4 regions of the Enterobacter cloacae complex sp. HYC033_NIDB genome follow, and region 1 is predicted to be linked to each of the others. Evidence: predicted binding sites of a transcription regulator. Region 1 holds the regulator's gene; each other region holds the start of a gene.
The links. Region 1 encodes PhoB, which activates phosphate uptake and scavenging genes when phosphate is short. Its sites were predicted from a motif close to CTGTCATAAAACTGNCNNAT; they were not measured.
Positions count from the first base shown of each region.

Region 2: O1721_RS09680 (PhoX family protein) is a predicted target of PhoB. The motif match lies at 1,601-1,620, and genes of this name have one in related genera.
Region 3: phnC (phosphonate ABC transporter ATP-binding protein) is a predicted target of PhoB. The motif match lies at 2,089-2,108, and genes of this name have one in related genera.
Region 4: kdgR (DNA-binding transcriptional regulator KdgR) is a predicted target of PhoB. The motif match lies at 1,669-1,688, and genes of this name have one in related genera.

Region 1 is NZ_CP115123.1:1,812,725-1,817,061, forward strand. Features, by position in the region: gene sbcC (exonuclease subunit SbcC) at 1-842, opposite strand, end outside; gene sbcD (exonuclease subunit SbcD) at 839-2,044, opposite strand; gene phoB (phosphate response regulator transcription factor PhoB) at 2,232-2,921, shown strand; gene phoR (phosphate regulon sensor histidine kinase PhoR) at 2,943-4,238, shown strand.
Region 2 is NZ_CP115123.1:2,019,334-2,023,670, forward strand. Features, by position in the region: gene O1721_RS09675 (TonB-dependent receptor) at 1-1,550, shown strand, start outside; gene O1721_RS09680 (PhoX family protein) at 1,678-3,651, shown strand; gene pheP (phenylalanine transporter) at 3,754-4,337, shown strand, end outside.
Region 3 is NZ_CP115123.1:1,179,056-1,183,392, forward strand. Features, by position in the region: gene phnE (phosphonate ABC transporter, permease protein PhnE) at 1-55, opposite strand, end outside; gene phnD (phosphonate ABC transporter substrate-binding protein) at 173-1,189, opposite strand; gene phnC (phosphonate ABC transporter ATP-binding protein) at 1,213-2,001, opposite strand; gene yjdN (VOC family metalloprotein YjdN) at 2,138-2,575, opposite strand; gene O1721_RS05605 (zinc ribbon domain-containing protein YjdM) at 2,656-2,991, opposite strand; gene crfC (clamp-binding protein CrfC) at 3,582-4,337, shown strand, end outside.
Region 4 is NZ_CP115123.1:3,571,254-3,575,590, reverse strand. Features, by position in the region: gene htpX (protease HtpX) at 1-176, shown strand, start outside; gene O1721_RS17115 (MFS transporter) at 228-1,601, opposite strand; gene kdgR (DNA-binding transcriptional regulator KdgR) at 1,780-2,571, shown strand; gene O1721_RS17105 (YobH family protein) at 2,635-2,874, opposite strand; gene mgrB (PhoP/PhoQ regulatory lipoprotein MgrB) at 3,035-3,178, shown strand; gene O1721_RS17095 (YebO family protein) at 3,253-3,540, shown strand; partial or broken gene O1721_RS17090 (DUF2627 domain-containing protein) at 4,210-4,337, shown strand, end outside.

The DNA.
Region 1 (4,337 bases):
GCCAGTTGGGGCGCGGCGTCCGTCAGAGCCTGTTGCGCCTGCTGCTGCGAAGCGGCTGCACGCTGCTGCTCACGTATCAGTTCGTCGTTACGCGTAAGCCACTGAAAATCTTTCTGTTGGCTTTGCTGCTGTGCCAGCAGGACTTTTTCTTCGTCAGTAAGTGCCTGCAAACTTTGCTGCAAGTGCTGCTGCTGTTCCTCGCTCAGCAGCACAACCCCTGCGGCCTGCGCTTCGCACATCTCCAGCGCGTTACGTGCCGCTTTGTGTTTTTCAAAAACCATGGCGGAAATCTGGCCGTAAATTTCCGTGCCGGTCAGTTCCTCCAGCAGCTCTGCGCGATCGCTCGGTTTAGCATTCAGGAAGGCGGCAAACTGCCCCTGAGAGAGCAACATCGAACGGGTAAAGCGACCATAGTCCAGCCCGGTAAGCGTGGCGGTTTGTTCCAGCTTATCCGTGACTTTGTCGGCCAGAATTTTGCCGTCTTCGCAGCGGGCCAGCTCAACGCGCGGTGCCTGTAAGTTCCCGTCCGGCTGGTTGCGGGCGCGGTTCTGGCTCCAGAAAGCGCGATAAGCAACGCCTTTGACCTCAAATTCCACTTCTGCCAGGCATTCGGCGGTATCGCGCGTCATCAGGTCGTTTTGCGCCTGAGAGACCTTATTAAGACGCGGCGTTTCGTGGTAAAGCGCCAGGCAGATGGCATCCAGCAGCGTGGTTTTACCCGCGCCGGTTGCGCCGGTGATGGCAAACAGTCCGTTGCTGGCGAACGGCTCCGCGGTGAAATCAATTTTCCACTCACCCTTTAGCGAATTCAGATTTTTCAGGCGCAGGCTCAGAATTTTCATGCGTTTTCGTCCTCGTCATGGAGGGAATGCAGGGTCTGGGCAAACAGCTCGTTAAGCCTGGTGCGTCTGGCCTCGTCCACCTCTTCATGCGCAAGCCGCCGCGCGAACACCTCTTCAACCCGAAGTTCGCTAAGCGTTTCACGCTGGGCGTTGAGCAGTATTTTCTCGCGCTGCTCGCGGCTGCGGCGTACCAGCAGCACCTCCACGGGAAGGTCTTCCGTCAGCGTCTGTATTTTACGCTGCATATCGTACAGGTAGTCGTCGGTGGTGATTTCGATATCGAGCCAGACGGGGGGATTAAGCGCTGCGCCGCGCCACTGCTCAAGCTGAGCGGTAATGGCGGCCAGATCGCCTTTCAGCACCGCCAGCGGCTGGGTGACCGGCACCTCAAGCGTCTCAACGGCGCTGAGTTTGCCTCCGGTGAAGCTCACCAGATGCACGGATTTGGCTTTGCCCGTTTCGTCAAAACTGAGCGAAATGGGCGAGCCGCAGTAGCGGATATGCTCGCAGCCGCCGATGATCTGCGCCCGGTGAATATGCCCGAGGGCAATGTAGTCGGCGGGGGGGAAGTTTTGCGCCGGAAACGCGTCCAGCGTACCGATATAGATCTCGCGCACCGCATCACTCTTACTGGCTCCGACGGTGGTGAGGTGCCCGGTGGCAATGATCGGAATGGCCTGATCGCCGCGCAGGGCGCAGGCTTCCGTATGTTGCTGGTGATAATAGCGGGTGATGGCCTGCAACAGATGCTGCTGTTTTTCGCTGCCGGACAGACCTGCCTGGCTTTGCACGATATCGCGCGGGCGTAAAAACGGAATTGGGCACAGCACTGCGCCCGGCGTGCCGTCGCGTTTTTTCAGGATCTGCGGCGCGTGTCCGGCGCTGGCCACCACGGTGGTATTGAGGAACGCCAGAATATCGCGGGATTCATTCAGCGTCGCCACCGAGTCATGGTTTCCGGCGACAATCACAAGGTGACAACCGGTTTGCTGGAGGTTGACCACAAAACGGTTGTGCAGCTCACGCGCATAGCTCGGCGGCGATCCGGTATCAAAAATGTCGCCCGCCACAATAATCGCGTCCACCTCGTGAGCCTGAGCCGTCTCCAGCAGCCAGTTCAGGAACGCTTCATGTTCCGCGGCGCGGCTTTTGCTGTAAAAATTTTGACCCAGGTGCCAGTCTGAGGTGTGAAGTATGCGCATAAAAGATCCGTGGCAATAATAAGAAAGCAGGATTATAAACGTTCGGGGAACGGAAAATAACCGCTGTAATAAAACAACAGTTTGCTATTTATAGTGGTAATGTTTTTCATAAATCTGTCATAAATCTGACGCATAATGACGCCGCATTACAGACTTGTAACTTAAATACGATAAGACAGGGCAAAGTATGGCGAGACGTATTCTGGTCGTAGAAGATGAAGCTCCGATCCGTGAAATGGTGTGCTTCGTGCTTGAACAAAATGGCTTCCAGCCGGTTGAAGCGGAAGATTATGACAGCGCGGTGAACCAGCTGAATGAACCCTGGCCCGATCTGATCCTGCTGGACTGGATGCTGCCTGGCGGTTCCGGATTGCAGTTTATCAAGCATATCAAACGCGAGGCGATGACCCGCGATATCCCGGTGGTAATGCTGACGGCGCGCGGCGAGGAAGAGGATCGCGTGCGCGGTCTGGAAACCGGCGCGGACGATTACATCACTAAACCGTTCTCCCCGAAAGAGCTGGTGGCGCGTATCAAAGCCGTGATGCGCCGTATTTCACCGATGGCGGTGGAAGAGGTGATTGAGATGCAGGGGCTGAGCCTGGATCCTACCTCACACCGGGTCATGACCGGTGAAAATCCCCTCGATATGGGACCGACCGAATTTAAACTCCTGCACTTCTTTATGACCCACCCGGAGCGCGTTTACAGCCGCGAACAGTTGCTGAATAACGTCTGGGGAACTAACGTCTATGTCGAAGACCGAACGGTTGACGTCCATATTCGCCGCCTGCGTAAAGCACTGGAACTGAGCGGCCACGATCGCATGGTACAGACGGTCCGCGGCACGGGTTATCGTTTCTCGACCCGTTTCTGAACAATGACAGGAGTGTGACGCGTGCTGGAACGTCTGTCATGGAAAAGGCTCGTCTTTGAACTGATCTTATGTTGTATTCCGGCCCTCATTCTGGGGGCTATCTTTGGCTATCTGCCGTGGTTTTTACTGGTGGCCGTGACGGGATTGCTCGTCTGGCATTTCTGGAATTTACTGCGTCTCTCCTGGTGGCTGTGGGTCGACAGAAGTATGACACCCCCGCCGGGAAGCGGGAGCTGGGAACCGCTACTCTACGGCCTGCACCAGATGCAGATGCGTAACAAAAAGCGCCGTCGTGAGCTGGGAAGCCTGATCAAACGCTTTCGTAGCGGTGCGGAGTCGCTGCCGGACGCGGTGATCCTGACGACAGAAGAAGGGACAATCTTCTGGTGTAATGGCCTCGCGCAACAGCTGCTGGGCCTGCGCTGGCCGGATGATAATGGTCAGAACATCCTGAACCTTCTGCGTTATCCCGAGTTCACGCTGTATCTGAAAAAGCGGGATTTTTCGCGCCCGCACAATCTGAAGCTCAATAACGGTCGCCATCTGGAAATCCGCGTGATGCCCTACAGCGATCGGCAGTGGCTGATGGTAGCGCGGGACGTTACCCAGATGCACCAGCTTGAGGGCGCGAGACGTAACTTCTTTGCCAACGTTAGCCACGAGCTGCGTACGCCGTTGACGGTGCTTCAGGGCTACCTGGAGATGATGCAGGAGCAAACGCTTGAGGGGGCGCCGCGTGAGAAAGCACTGCATACCATGCGGGAGCAGACGTTCCGCATGGAAGGGCTGGTCAAACAGCTGCTGACGCTTTCAAAGATTGAGGCTGCCCCGTCGCTGGCGCTAAACGACATCATTGATGTGCCGATGATGTTGCGGGTGGTGGAGCGCGAAGCCCAAACGCTGAGTCATAATCAGCACACCCTGAGTTTTGACGTTGATAACACGCTGAAAGTGCTCGGCAGTGAAGATGAGCTGCGAAGCGCTATCTCAAACCTGGTCTATAACGCCGTGAATCATACCCCGAAAGGGACGCATATCGCGGTGAGCTGGCAGCATACCCCGGCGGGCGCTGAGTTTAGCGTCGAGGACAACGGGCCGGGGATCGGGCCCGAGCACCTCCCGCGTCTCACCGAACGATTCTACCGGGTGGATAAGGCGCGCTCGCGGCAGACCGGCGGGAGCGGACTGGGACTGGCAATTGTGAAGCATGCCGTCAGCCATCACGAAAGCCGGCTCAATATCGAAAGCACCTTGGGTAAGGGCACGCGCTTTAGCTTCGTGATTCCGGAACGATTAATTGCCAAAAAAAGCGCCTGACGGCAGATGTGTCAGGCTACCTTTCCACGGGCCAGCGATTGCTGGCCCGTTTGCTTTGCAGTCAAGCGAAACGCGGATGAATATTATACGGCTGGTGCT
Region 2 (4,337 bases), 210 kb from region 1:
ATAACGACCAGTTTGGCGCGCGCGTGAACCTCGTGCATCGCGAAGGGGAAACCGGCGTGCCGAACGACCGCCGCCGCACCACGCTGCTCTCCACCGGCCTGGATTACAAAGGCGACCGCTTCCGCACCTCGCTGGACCTGGGCTACCAGAAAAAAACCTTCCACGGCAGCCCAACCAGCGTCAACATCTCGGCGGTGGACTTTGTGCCTGAGCCGCCGAAGAACGATCGCAACTTCTCGCAGAAGTGGGCCTACAGCGATATCGAAAACGAGTTCGGGATGTGGCGCAGCGAGTATGACATCACCGATAGCTGGACGGCATATACCGGTCTCGGCGCGCAGCACGCGCACGAAGAAGGGATCTACAGCGCGCCGAAGCTCCTCGATAAGAGCGGTAATGCGACGGTCAGCCGCCTTGATACCAACCGCATCAGCGATTCCGTCAGCGGCATGGCGGGCATTCGCGGTAACTTTGACACCGGTTTTGTCTCGCACAAGGTCAACGTCGGGTATTCAGCGATGACCAAAAACGAAAAAATCGCGTGGAAAATGTCGGCGGCGGCAGATAACCCGACCACCAACATCTATCACAACACCGGCGTTGATATGCCGGACAGCACTAACTTCAACGGCTTAGGCGGGAAATACAGCGATCCGCTGACCAGCGGGCGCACCCGTACCCAGGGCTGGCTGCTGAGCGATACGCTGGGCGTACTGGACGACAAGCTGCTGTTCACCGCAGGCGCACGTCATCAGAAAGTTGTCATCCGCGGGTACAACAAAATCACCGGCGCGGAAAACGACGCGGACGGTTTCGACGGCAGCCGCTGGATGCCAACCTACGGCGTAGTCTATAAACCGTGGGAGGAAATTTCCCTCTACGCCAACCACACCGAGGCGTTACAGCCCGGTGAAACTGCGCCGAACACTGCTACTAACTACGGCCAGAGCACCGGTATCGTGCACTCTAAGCAGAACGAAGTGGGCGTAAAGGCGGACTTTGGCCGCGTGGGCGGCTCCCTGGCGCTGTTTGAGATCAAAATGCCGTCGGCGATCCTTGACGACAGCGGTCACTACGGCCTGGATGCAGAACAGCGTAACCGCGGCGTGGAGCTGAACGTCTTCGGCGAGCCAATGCTTGGGATGCGTCTGAATGCCAGCGCCGCCTGGTTGCAGGCCGAGCTGACCAAAACCAAAAACGGCGTCAATCAGGGCAACGATGCGATCGGTATTCCGAGCTTCTACGCCGTGCTGGGCGCAGAGTACGATATCAAGCCGATTGAAGGCCTGACGGCGACCGCACGCGTTAACCACTCCGGCACGCAGTATGCCGATCTTGCGAACACCAAAAAGCTGGACAGCTACACCACGCTGGATCTGGGCATGCGCTATCGCTTCGCGGTGAACCACAATGAAAACCAGATGACCGTGCGGGCAGGCATCGACAACGTGACCAACGAGAACTACTGGTCAAGCGTGGACGATTCCGGTACTTACATCACTCAGGGCGAGCCGCGTACCTTTAAGGTCTCGGTTGGCTACGAGTTCTAAGCGTTCCACCTCGTTATCCGGGGCAGGGACGCCCCAATCCCTTCGTTGTCGTGTTATAAAATTGTAATAAAAGCTTCTTACACTGGTCGCCACATCCTTACCTCTTGGCCAATGACAGGAAGCCGCTATGGGCAGACCCCTCAAATCCGTATTTAAAAAAGAACATCGCGACGATATCAGTAACCGCAGCGCTAACCCGGTATTCTCCGAGGTTGCAGAGGTGTTCCTCTCCCGCCGCCGTTTTCTCCAGATGGGGGCCGTAGCGGGGGCCGCCGTATCATTCCCGTATCTGATCACACCCGAAAATGCCATTGCCGCGGTATCGAAGCCTTCCGCGCTGGCAAAAGCGGTTTCCCTGGGCTTTACCAGCATCGACGTCTCCACGGAAGACACGGTCAGGGTGCCAGAAGGCTATATTGCCCGCCCGTTCTATCGCTGGGGTGATCCGACGGGAATCAAAGACAACATGCCGGCATTTAAGCCGGACGCCAGTAATACCACAGACGAACAGGCTGTGCAGGCGGGCATGCACCACGACGGCATGGCGTGGTTTAGCCTGCCGCAGGGGGCGCAAAACCCGGAGCATGGCCTGCTGGCGCTGAACCATGAATACATCGATAACGGGATGCTGTTTACCGACGGCACGGCGAACTGGAGCCTCGACAAAGCCCGCAAGGGGCAGAATGCGATGGGCGTGTCGGTGGTGGAAGTGAAAAAAACGGGCAGCGGCTGGGAGGTGGTGCGTCCGTCTTCCTTCGCCCGGCGTATTACCGTCAATACGCCGATGCAGCTTACCGGCCCGGCGCGGCATCAGGACTTAATGAAAACCGCCGCCGACCCGCAGGGGGAACGCGTGCTGGGCACCATGCAGAACTGCGCCAACGGTCACACGCCGTGGGGCACCTATCTCACCTGCGAGGAGAACTGGTCGGACATTTTTGTGAAAAAAGCCGATCTCAATCCGCTGGAAAAACGCTACGGCATCAGCGACAGCGATGAGTCCTACCGCTGGAACGAGGTGGATGAGCGGTTCAGCGTCGATAAAACCCCTAACGAACCCAACCGTTTCGGCTGGGTGGTGGAGATCGATCCCTACAACCCGACCTCCACGCCGCGCAAGCACACCGCGCTGGGCCGCTTCAAGCATGAGGGGGCCGCCGTCACGCTCGCCGCCGATAATCGCGTGGTGGTCTACATGGGCGACGACCAGAAGTTTGAGTACATCTATAAGTTTGTCTCCGACAAAAAATACGATCCCGCGAACCGGGAAGCCAATATGCAGCTGCTGACGTCCGGCACGCTGTACGTCGCCAGGTTCAACCAGGACGGAAGCGGCGACTGGCTGCCGCTGATCTTCGGGCAAAATGGCCTGGATAAAAGCAACGGGTTTGAAAGCCAGGGCGATCTGCTGATCAAAACCCGCCTGGCGGCCGACGCGGTGGGGGCAACGAAAATGGATCGTCCCGAGTGGATTGCCGTCGATCCGCACGCCAGCGGCAGCGTCTACTGTACGCTCACCAACAACAGCGATCGCGGGAAGGAGGGCAAGGCGCCGGTCGATGCCGCTAACCCGCGCGCCAACAACGTGTTTGGTCACATCATGCACTGGCACGAAGAGGGTGCCGATCCTGCCGCCGCACGCTTTAAGTGGGATATTCTGGTTATGGCCGGGCGTACCGACGGCGACGATCCGAAGGCCAAAGGCTCCATGCAGGGCGCGGCATTCGGCAGCCCGGATGGGTTGTCGTTCGATCACCGGGGCGTCCTGTGGATCCAGACCGACGTCTCCTCCAGCACCATCAATAAGAAAGCGTACGAGGGGATGGGCAATAACCAGATGGTCGCCACCATTCCGGGCACCAACGAGTATCGCCGTTTTCTGACCGGGCCGCGCGGATGTGAAATCACCGGCATTGCGTTTACGCCGGACAACCGCACGCTGTTTATCAACATTCAGCATCCGGGGGAGGGCGGGGATGATATTACCGACCCGGCCAATCCGCGCGCTGTTTCCAACTGGCCAGACGCCAGCCCGAACGGGCGTCCGCGATCGTCAACGGTGGTGATTACCAAAGCGGACGGCGGGATCATCGGGTCGTGACGTTTATCCGCCGGGCGCATGCGCTGGCCCGGCGTTAAGCTTGCTACCACCAGCATGAAGTGTTAAAACGTGCCCCTTCTAAAAAAGAGACAGGGGTAGGGCGTGAAAGACGCGTCATCCGCTTCAGGCCATGGTAGCGCTGAAGCTTCGTCGGATCAGAGTCCGACGCTGCAACGTGGTTTGCAAAATCGACATATTCAGTTAATTGCCCTTGGCGGCGCGATCGGTACCGGGCTGTTTCTCGGCATCGGCCCCGCCATTCAAATGGCTGGCCCGGCGGTTCTGCTGGGTTACGCTCTCGCCGGGATTATCGCCTTCCTGATCATGCGCCAGCTCGGCGAGATGGTCGTTGAAGAGCCGGTGTCCGGCTCCTTCGCACACTTTGCCTATAAATACTGGGGGCCGTTCGCAGGCTTCCTCTCCGGCTGGAACTACTGGGTGATGTTCGTGCTGGTGGGCATGGCAGAGCTGACCGCCGCCGGCATCTATATGCAGTACTGGCTCCCGGACGTGCCGACGTGGATTTGGGCCGCGGCCTTCTTCATCATCATTAACGCCGTTAACCTTGTGAACGTGCGCCTGTATGGCGAGACCGAGTTCTGGTTTGCGCTGATCAAGGTGCTGGCGATTATTGGCATGATCGGCTTTGGCCTGTGGCTGCTGTTCTCCGGCCACGGCGGCGAGCG
Region 3 (4,337 bases), 630 kb from region 1:
AGCTTATGAGCGAGAACCAGCTGCGCTTTGGCGGCGGGAGGGTGATGGTTTGCATGTTGGCTCCTTTGGGTTTAGTCCCCTCTCCCTTGAGGGAGAGGGTTAGGGTGAGGGGGAAATGTGCGTGCTGATGCCCTCACCCCGGCCCTCTCCCACAGGGAGAGGGAGAAAAGCGTTACTGCACCGCTTTATTCACGCTGGTCATGGCGCCGAGCGCGGCGGTCAGGCGGTCGAGATCGTCCAGTTGCGCCTGAATTTCCGACACTTTGCTGGTCTTCTCTTCTTCCTTCAGACCTTTGTTGTCCTTCACGCCCTGCATCTGCTTGAACAGCGCCAGCTGGCGAATCGGCACCAGCTGCAAATCGCTGGACGCGCGGAACGGCGCCCAGCCCAGACGTGCCAGAACCGCTTTCTCTTCCGGCGTTTTGCCGTAGTTCATAAAGAAGTCGTAGACCTTGTCCTTGGTGTTCTCAGAGAGGTTTTTGCGCCACACGATCGGGTCGCCCGGGATCAGCGGTGATTTCCAGATGACCTTGATTTCCTTCAGCTTGTCCGGCGCGGAGGTCTTCAGCTTGTCGAGGTTTTCAGTGTTGTTGGTGGCGACGTCAACCTGCTTATTCGCCACGGCCAGGGCGTTGGTTTCGTGGCTGGCGTTGACCGTGCGCTTAAAGTCGCTGGCGGAGACGTTGTTTTTCGCGAAGACGTAGTAGCCAGGGACGAGGAAGCCGGAGGTGGAGTTCGGGTCGCCGTTACCAAAGGTCAGCTCTTTGCGTTTGGCGAGCATGTCGTTGAGGTTGTTGATCGGGCTGTCTTTGTTCACGATCAGCACGCTCCAGTAGCCCGGGGAGCCGTCTGCCGCAACGGTCTGGGCGAAGACCTGGCCGTTCGCGCGATCTACCGCTTCCATAGCAGAGAGGTTGCCATACCAGGCGATGTCGACTTTGTTGAAGCGCATTCCCTGAATGATGCCCGCGTAGTCCGGGGCGAAGAAGGCGTTCACTTTGATCCCCAGTTTGGTTTCCATATCTTTCAGGAACGGTTCCCACTGCGGCTTCAGGTTTTGCTGTGATTCCGTTGAAATGATGCCAAAGTTCAGCGCTTTTTCCTGTTCCTCTGCGTAAGCAGGGCTTAGCAGGGTGCTGATGCTGAACATGCTGGTGAAGGCCAGCGCGGCAACGGCTTTGTAGTTCATGTCCATTCCTCGTTATGGGGACGTTAAGCAGCCTGCGCGCGCTCTTCGACGCGGTTTACGCTGCGGTAGAGATGATCGAAACGTTCGTTATCAAACTGGTGGCTTGCGCCATCGAAGAACACATGGCCCTGACGCAGGGCGACGATGCGCTCGCAGTAGCGCAGGGCGTAATCCACCTGATGCAGCGTCACCACCACGGTGATGCCGTCGTTCTGATTGATGTCGCGCAGGGTTTCCATCACGATGCGGGCCGATTCCGGGTCCAGCGAGGCGATAGGTTCATCGGCCAGAATGATTTTGGCTTTCTGCATCAGGGCGCGGGCAATGGCGACGCGCTGCTGCTGTCCGCCGGAGAGCGTGGAGACGCGCTGGTGGGCGAAATGCGCCATGCCGACGCGGGTCAGCGCCTGTAGGGCTTCTTGCTTCTGGGATGGGGAGAACCAGCGCAGGCAGGTGCGCCAGAACGGGGTGCTGCCGAGCGCGCCTATCAGCACGTTCTCGAGCACGGTCAGGCGGTTCACCAGGTTGAACTGCTGAAAGATATAGCCCGTCTGAGCGCGGCTTTTGCGAATATCGCTCGCCAGACGCCCCGCATGTTGCACGGTGTTACCCAGCAGTTCGACGCGGCTTTCCGGCGTTTTGTCACAGGTAATCAGGCCGCTCAAGTGACGAAGAAGGGTGGATTTACCTGAACCAGACGGCCCCAACAGCGCCACCATTTCGCCCTGCTGGACGGTCAGATCAACGGCATGCAGCGCCTTGTTGTGATGGAAGGTTTTGCTCAGTTTCTCGACGCGAATGACAGTTTGCATGTGCCGGGCCTCACGATAAATGTGGCCTCATGCTGGCGCATCAATATGACATTTGGGTTAAGTCTCGGTTGCGGGAATTTGAAGAGTTGAGGGGAGTTTGATGACAGGCGGAGGCAGACTGCCCACCGCCCGAAAATTAGTGCTGCTGCTTAACGACGTTAATCATCCACGGCACGCCGTATTTGTCGGTGACTTTCCCGAATCCGTGCGCCCAGAAAGTCTCCTGCCAGGCCATTTCCACATTGCCGCCATCAGAGAGGTTGTCGAACCAGCGTTTGCCTTCATCCACGTCCTGCGTGTCGAGCACCAGCGTAAATCCGGCGTACTGCGCGCTGCTGCCGGGTGGCAGACCATCGCTCATCATGATATCGCTGCCGGCAATGCGGACGTTAGAGTGGGCGATGGCGGTATCCGGGAAGTTCATGCCTGACGGACAGCCTTCTTCACTGTTTTCGTCTTTGGGCATTTCGCCGAAGGTGATTTTGTAGAGGAGCTCTGCGCCGACGGCCTGCTGATAGAAGGCGGTCGCCTCCGCACAGTTGCCGGCGAAAGAGATGTAGGGACTTAACGGCATAATCTTTACCTCACGTAAGAAAAGCCCGTTAAGTGTAGTTCCCGAACGCCCGGTAAGCGAAGCGTCACCGGGCGGGACAATCAGTTCTTTTTCACGAACTCAGATTTCAGTTTCATCGGACCGAAGCCGTCAATTTTGCAGTCGATATTATGATCGCCTTCAACCAGACGGATATTTTTGACTTTAGTGCCGATCTTCAGCATAGAGGAGCTGCCTTTTACCTTCAGATCTTTCACAACGGTAACGCTGTCGCCGTCTGCCAGCAGGTTGCCGTTTGCGTCTTTCACGATCAGCGCATCGCTGTCCTGTGCAGGCTCCGCATCGTTCCATTCATGGGCGCATTCCGGGCAAACGAACATGCCATTGTCTTCATAGGTGTATTCAGAATTGCATTTCGGGCAGTGTGGAAGTTGCATGTTGGTATCCTCAAAAGTGTTAACACGCTGGAAAACGCCAGCTAAATGACGGCAGTGTGCCGAAAAAGGCAGCGAGTATAACGCAAATCCCCACTTTTGTCGGTGATATTGTTTTATAAAAATAGCGCATAAATGCGCAAGCGATGACACGAACTGTCAGTGAATTAAGGGAATCTTAAGCCCTGAACGGCAGAGATCGTAATCATGCTAAATGTATCGAATATTTTATTACAGCAAATTGCTACGCTGTGCCATTTCGGATAAGGTGAAGGAACAAGCCGTTATTTATCTATCCTCTTCTGACGCCATACATCTTTTGGCGCCAGGGAATACCTCTCTTTTTTGGTGGGTAAATAACGATGATATATCCTGATGTTTCCTGAAAATGCGTTTTGTCTATTCACTTTTGGCTTTCTGGCCAGGGGATGTTTTACACGTATTACGAGGGTGGTTTTTAAATTCTCATTATCTTCAGTTAGTTGTATTAAATGAACATGTTTTCCATACGTGATCATATAAGCCTGAAAAGTATAATTAAAACATGTGGCTTAATAAAAGTAATAAATTTGCGTTAAGGGAAGGCTTTTATCATGCACACACAGACCATATTTGAATTAAGCCAGGAAGCTGAACGTTTGTTACAGCTCGCGCTGAACAATCTTGATTCATTAAAATCTATGCCGATTGCAAAGCTGGATAGCACAACCGCTGCCATGAGCGGCGTTAATAACAACGTTTTGCCATTACATTTTAGCGCACGGGGTGTCGACGCTCAGCAGGCGATGCTGAATAACGAATTACGCAAAATAACCCGCCTCGAAATGGTGCTGGCGATTGTGGGTACCATGAAAGCGGGAAAATCGACCACCATTAATGCGATTGTGGGCACGGAGGTGCTGCCGAACCGCAATCGTCCGATGACGGCGCTTCCCACGCTGATCCGCCATACGCCGGGCCAGAAGGAGCCGGTGCTGCATTTTTTGCACGTATCGCCCATCGATACCCTGATTACCCAGTTGCAGAAAAAACTGTGCGATAAAGATCGCGGCAAGCTGGCGCGGCGTCTGGAAATCGACAAGGACATGAATACGCTGCTGGAGCGCATAGAAAGAGGTGAGGCGTTTGAAAAACATCACCTGGGCGCGGAGCCCATCTTTCATTGTCTGAAAAGCCTGAACGATCTGGTGCGGCTGTCTCAGGCGCTGGGCGTGGAGTTTCCGTTCTCTGAGTATGCCGCGATAGAACATATTCCGGTGATTGAGGTGGAGTTTGTGCATCTCGCCGGTCTGGATGCGCACCTGGGGCAACTGACGCTGCTCGACACGCCGGGGCCGAACGAGGCCGGT
Region 4 (4,337 bases), 1.8 Mb from region 1:
AAAAGATGATTGCTGCGCTGCAACGACTGAAAACCAGCTACGAGCCGCAGGAAGCAAACAGCATGATGGCCTTCTGCATCAACGGCAAATCAAAGTCGCTGAGCGAGCTGTTTATGTCTCACCCGCCGCTGGATAAACGTATTGAAGCGCTGCGTAGCGGCGAATACCTGAAGTAACGTAATCGGGTTGAAAAGAACCGGGCTGGAGCCATTCTCCGCCCGGTTTTTTTATGCCTGCGCCTTTGGCTGGGTGACGCGAAGGCCGCTAATGACAGCCGCGAGGGTCGCCAGGGTCCCTGCGGTAATCAGCGCAACCTGTGTCGCATTCTGCCCGGCAAGGTTAAACATCAACGCCACCAGTGCGGCCCCGGTGCTTTGCCCTAACAGTCTTGCCGTGCCCAGCATCCCGCTGGCGCCACCGCTGCGATGACGTGGGGCAGAGGTGATAATCGTGTGGTTATTAGGGGACTGGAACAGACCAAAACCGGCCCCGCACAGGATCATGCGCCAGATAATATCCAGATCCCCCGGCGAGGCGGGCAGGAGCGCCAGCGAAAACAGTCCCACCGCCATGACAACCAGCCCAATCGCCCCCAGAAGCCCGGCATGGACGCGCTCAATAAGGTAACCGGCCAGCGGGGCCATCACCATGGTTGCCAGCGGCCAGGGCGTGAGCAGCAAGCCTGTCTCCACTTCTGAACGGCCAATCACGCTCTGCAAAAAGAACGGCAGCGCAACCAGCGCCAGCATCTGGGCGCAGAACGAGCAAATGGAGGTACAAATGGATAGCGAAAACAGCGGAATACGTAGCAAATCCACCGGAAGTAGCGGCACGGGCAGCGCCAGCTGACGTCGTACAAAGAAAAAGCCGATGATAAGCATGGCAACGATTTCTGCGGCAATGAGCGACAGAGACTGTCCCTGCGCAAATCCGCTCAGCGCGGTAATCAGCAGGCCAAAAGTCAGCGCGTTCATCACGGCGCTGGGCAGATCGAAACGTGGCATGGTACTTTTCGGACCATTTTCCGGAAGATAGCGCAGGGCGAAGAAGATCGCCACAATGCCCAGCGGCACGTTAATGGCAAACAGCCACTGCCACGAGGCAACGGACAGGATGGCGGCGGCAATCGTTGGGCCGGCGGCGGACGACACGGCCACAATAAAGGAGTTAATGCCCATGCCGCGCCCCAGGTGGCGTTGAGGATAAATAAGCCGTATCAGGGCCGTGTTCACGCTCATTAGCGCCGCGCCGCCAAAGCCCTGCGCGATACGCGCCAGCGTAAGGGTGTGCAGTGAATCTGAAAGGGCACAGAAGAGCGAGGTGAGGGTAAACACCACCAGCCCGCACTGGTAAACCCGGCGATAACCAAACATATCGCCCAGGAAAGAGAGTGACAGAAGGGAAATCACAATCGCTATCTGGTACGCGTTCACAATCCAGATGGAGCTTGCCGGCGAAGCATTAAGGTCTTTGGCAATCGTAGGAAGAGCCACGTTGGCAATCGCACCGTCAAGGACAGCCATCGAAATACCGATGACAATAGTGGCAATTGCCCCGTACCGCTGCGGTAAGGGCAGGCCATCAGAAACGTTTTTTTGCATGGGAAAAGAATGGCTCAACGTGAAATTATTTTCAGAGTAACTATTTTAGCATCGTTATTTCGGTTTTATGTCGCAGATTTGTAACGAAGTAAACCCAGATAGATTGCAGCACGCATCACACGAATTTATAATAAAAACCGGTTCTGATTTTTATAAAACACTCTCCATGAGGTGATAAATGGCAATCGCAGATTTGGATAAGCAGCCAGATTCTGTTTCTTCCGTGCTGAAGGTGTTTGGCATCTTGCAGGCGCTCGGAGAAGAGCGTGAAATTGGTATTACAGAGTTGTCGCAGCGTGTGATGATGTCGAAAAGCACCGTTTATCGCTTTTTGCAGACGATGAAATCATTGGGTTATGTCGCGCAGGAAGGAGAATCAGAAAAATATTCTCTGACCCTGAAACTGTTTGAACTGGGCGCCCGTGCCTTGCAGAACGTGGATCTGATCCGCAGCGCTGACATTCAGATGCGTGAACTTTCACGACTGACGAAAGAGACAATTCACCTCGGTGCGCTGGATGAAGACAGCATTGTTTACATCCACAAAATTGACTCCATGTACAACCTGCGCATGTATTCACGCATTGGTCGTCGTAACCCGCTGTACAGCACCGCAATTGGTAAAGTACTGCTGGCCTGGCGCGATCGCGAAGAGGTGAAGCAAATCCTTGACGGGGTGGAGTACAAACGCAGCACCGACCGCACGATTACCAGTACGGAAGAACTGCTGAGCGTGCTGGATAAAGTGCGTGAGCAGGGTTACGGGGAAGATAACGAAGAGCAGGAAGAGGGGCTGCGTTGCATCGGTGTGCCGGTGTTTGACCGCTTCGGCGTTGTCATTGCGGGCCTGAGCATTTCGTTCCCAACGCTGCGTTTCTCTGAAGAGCGTCTTCATGAATATGTGGCGATTCTGCATACCGCAGCGCGCAAAATTTCAGAGCAGATGGGCTATAACGATTATCCGTTCTGATCGACGCCACCAATAAAAACGCCGCACTTTTGCGGCGTTTCTGTAAGCGAAGTTCAGCGCTGATTAACCGTTATCAACCACAACAGATGATTTACGCAGCACAGGACAGTTGGTTAACCCGATGATCCCGCTGTCGGAATGGATGTACTGAGCCGTGCTTATCCCCTGGGCGGTAAGATATTTACACTGGATACCCAGACCCGCGGCATTTTCTTTGCTCCCCATTAATACGCCGTACCCACTTAATAACAGGCCGATCCAGACAATGGCCAGTACAATTACTGTACGAATAAGTAAACGCATCGTTGCCTCTTTTTTCTTTGTTGTCATAGAGTAAGCGTAACGGCTTTACGCAGTGAAACAAGTGCACGATTCCGAAAAGCGTCTGTTGAAGGTACAGTTAGCCCCTGTTTAAGATAACCGTGATAACCTGGCTGTATCAGGTCATAAGACGGAGTGTGGAGTGAAAAAAATACGCTGGGTAATTCTGATTATAGTGTTGATAGCATGCGTGGTGCTGTGGACGCAGACTATCAATGTGATGTGCGATCAGGATGTACAGTTCTTTAGCGGCATTTGTTCAATCAATAAGTTTATCCCCTGGTAGAGACCATTTTTACGCTGAGTGATGTCCTTACGCGGCGGCAGTGGTAAAATGGCGGTTTTTACTGAGGTGGTGAAATGGGTGAGTTACTGAATTCGGGGCTGCTGAGCATTGCATCCCTGGTAATGTCTTTGTTGGTGCTGGTCGTTGGGCTGGTGCTGTGGTTTTTCGTTAACCGCGCCAGCTCCCGCACAAACGAGCAGATTGAGCTGCTGGAAGCATTGCTCGATCAGCAGAAACGGCAGACTGCGCTGCTGCGTCGTTTGTGCGAAGCCAACGAGCCGGAGGAGAAAGCGGTACCGAAGGACGCTGTTGCTCAACAACAAGACGAGGAAGACTTCATTCGCCTGGTAGCTGAACGATAGTCTGCCCGGAGCGGGGAGGTGGCCTGACGTACGGCGTAAATCCCCTCCCTTATCAAATGCATCCCACAACTTCCCGGCATTTAATTAAGCAGCAGTTAACTCATGTTTTAGCACACTGAAAACTGGCGAATATTTATCCTTATTTAACAAATTCAGTTTCGTTGAATAAATAGTGTGCTTTATCTTTCCTGAAGTGTTTTATTTTTATCGAAACGTTTTGCTTGCCTTGTTTTGAGGCAGAGTCATAAAAATTTCATTATTTTGGTGCAGAATAACACTTATTAAATGGTGGTTTTTAATACAGTTAGCAAAATGTAATTAACATCGTATATTCCCTGACACATGTTGGTGCGTTGCAATGTTTTCAGCATAACTTTTCACAAAATGTTCTAACTCAGTCATTCCTTTAAAGAAATTCTGGGATTGGGATGGACGCTTTGAAATGATTGAGCTATGTTTAAAAAGTCTTTGATTACAGGGCGCGTCAACGCACCCTGCGGGCAGTGAGGTCAGGTGGCGCTTCATTTGACAATTCGCATAACTGTGCAGATTGTTATGGAGTAACGTCTGAATTTGTGCGGCGGATCGAGACACGTTTAAAAATGGCTTGCCATATTAAACGTTGTGTGTGATAACACGTTTTGGGTCAAACGAGGTACAGTTCTGTTTATGTGTGGCATTTTCAGTAAAGAAGTCCTGAGTAAACACGTTGTCGTTGAATACCGCTTCTCTGCCGAACCTTATATTAGTGCCTCAAGCAGTAATGTCTCAGTTTTATCTATGTCAAAGCCCGCGGG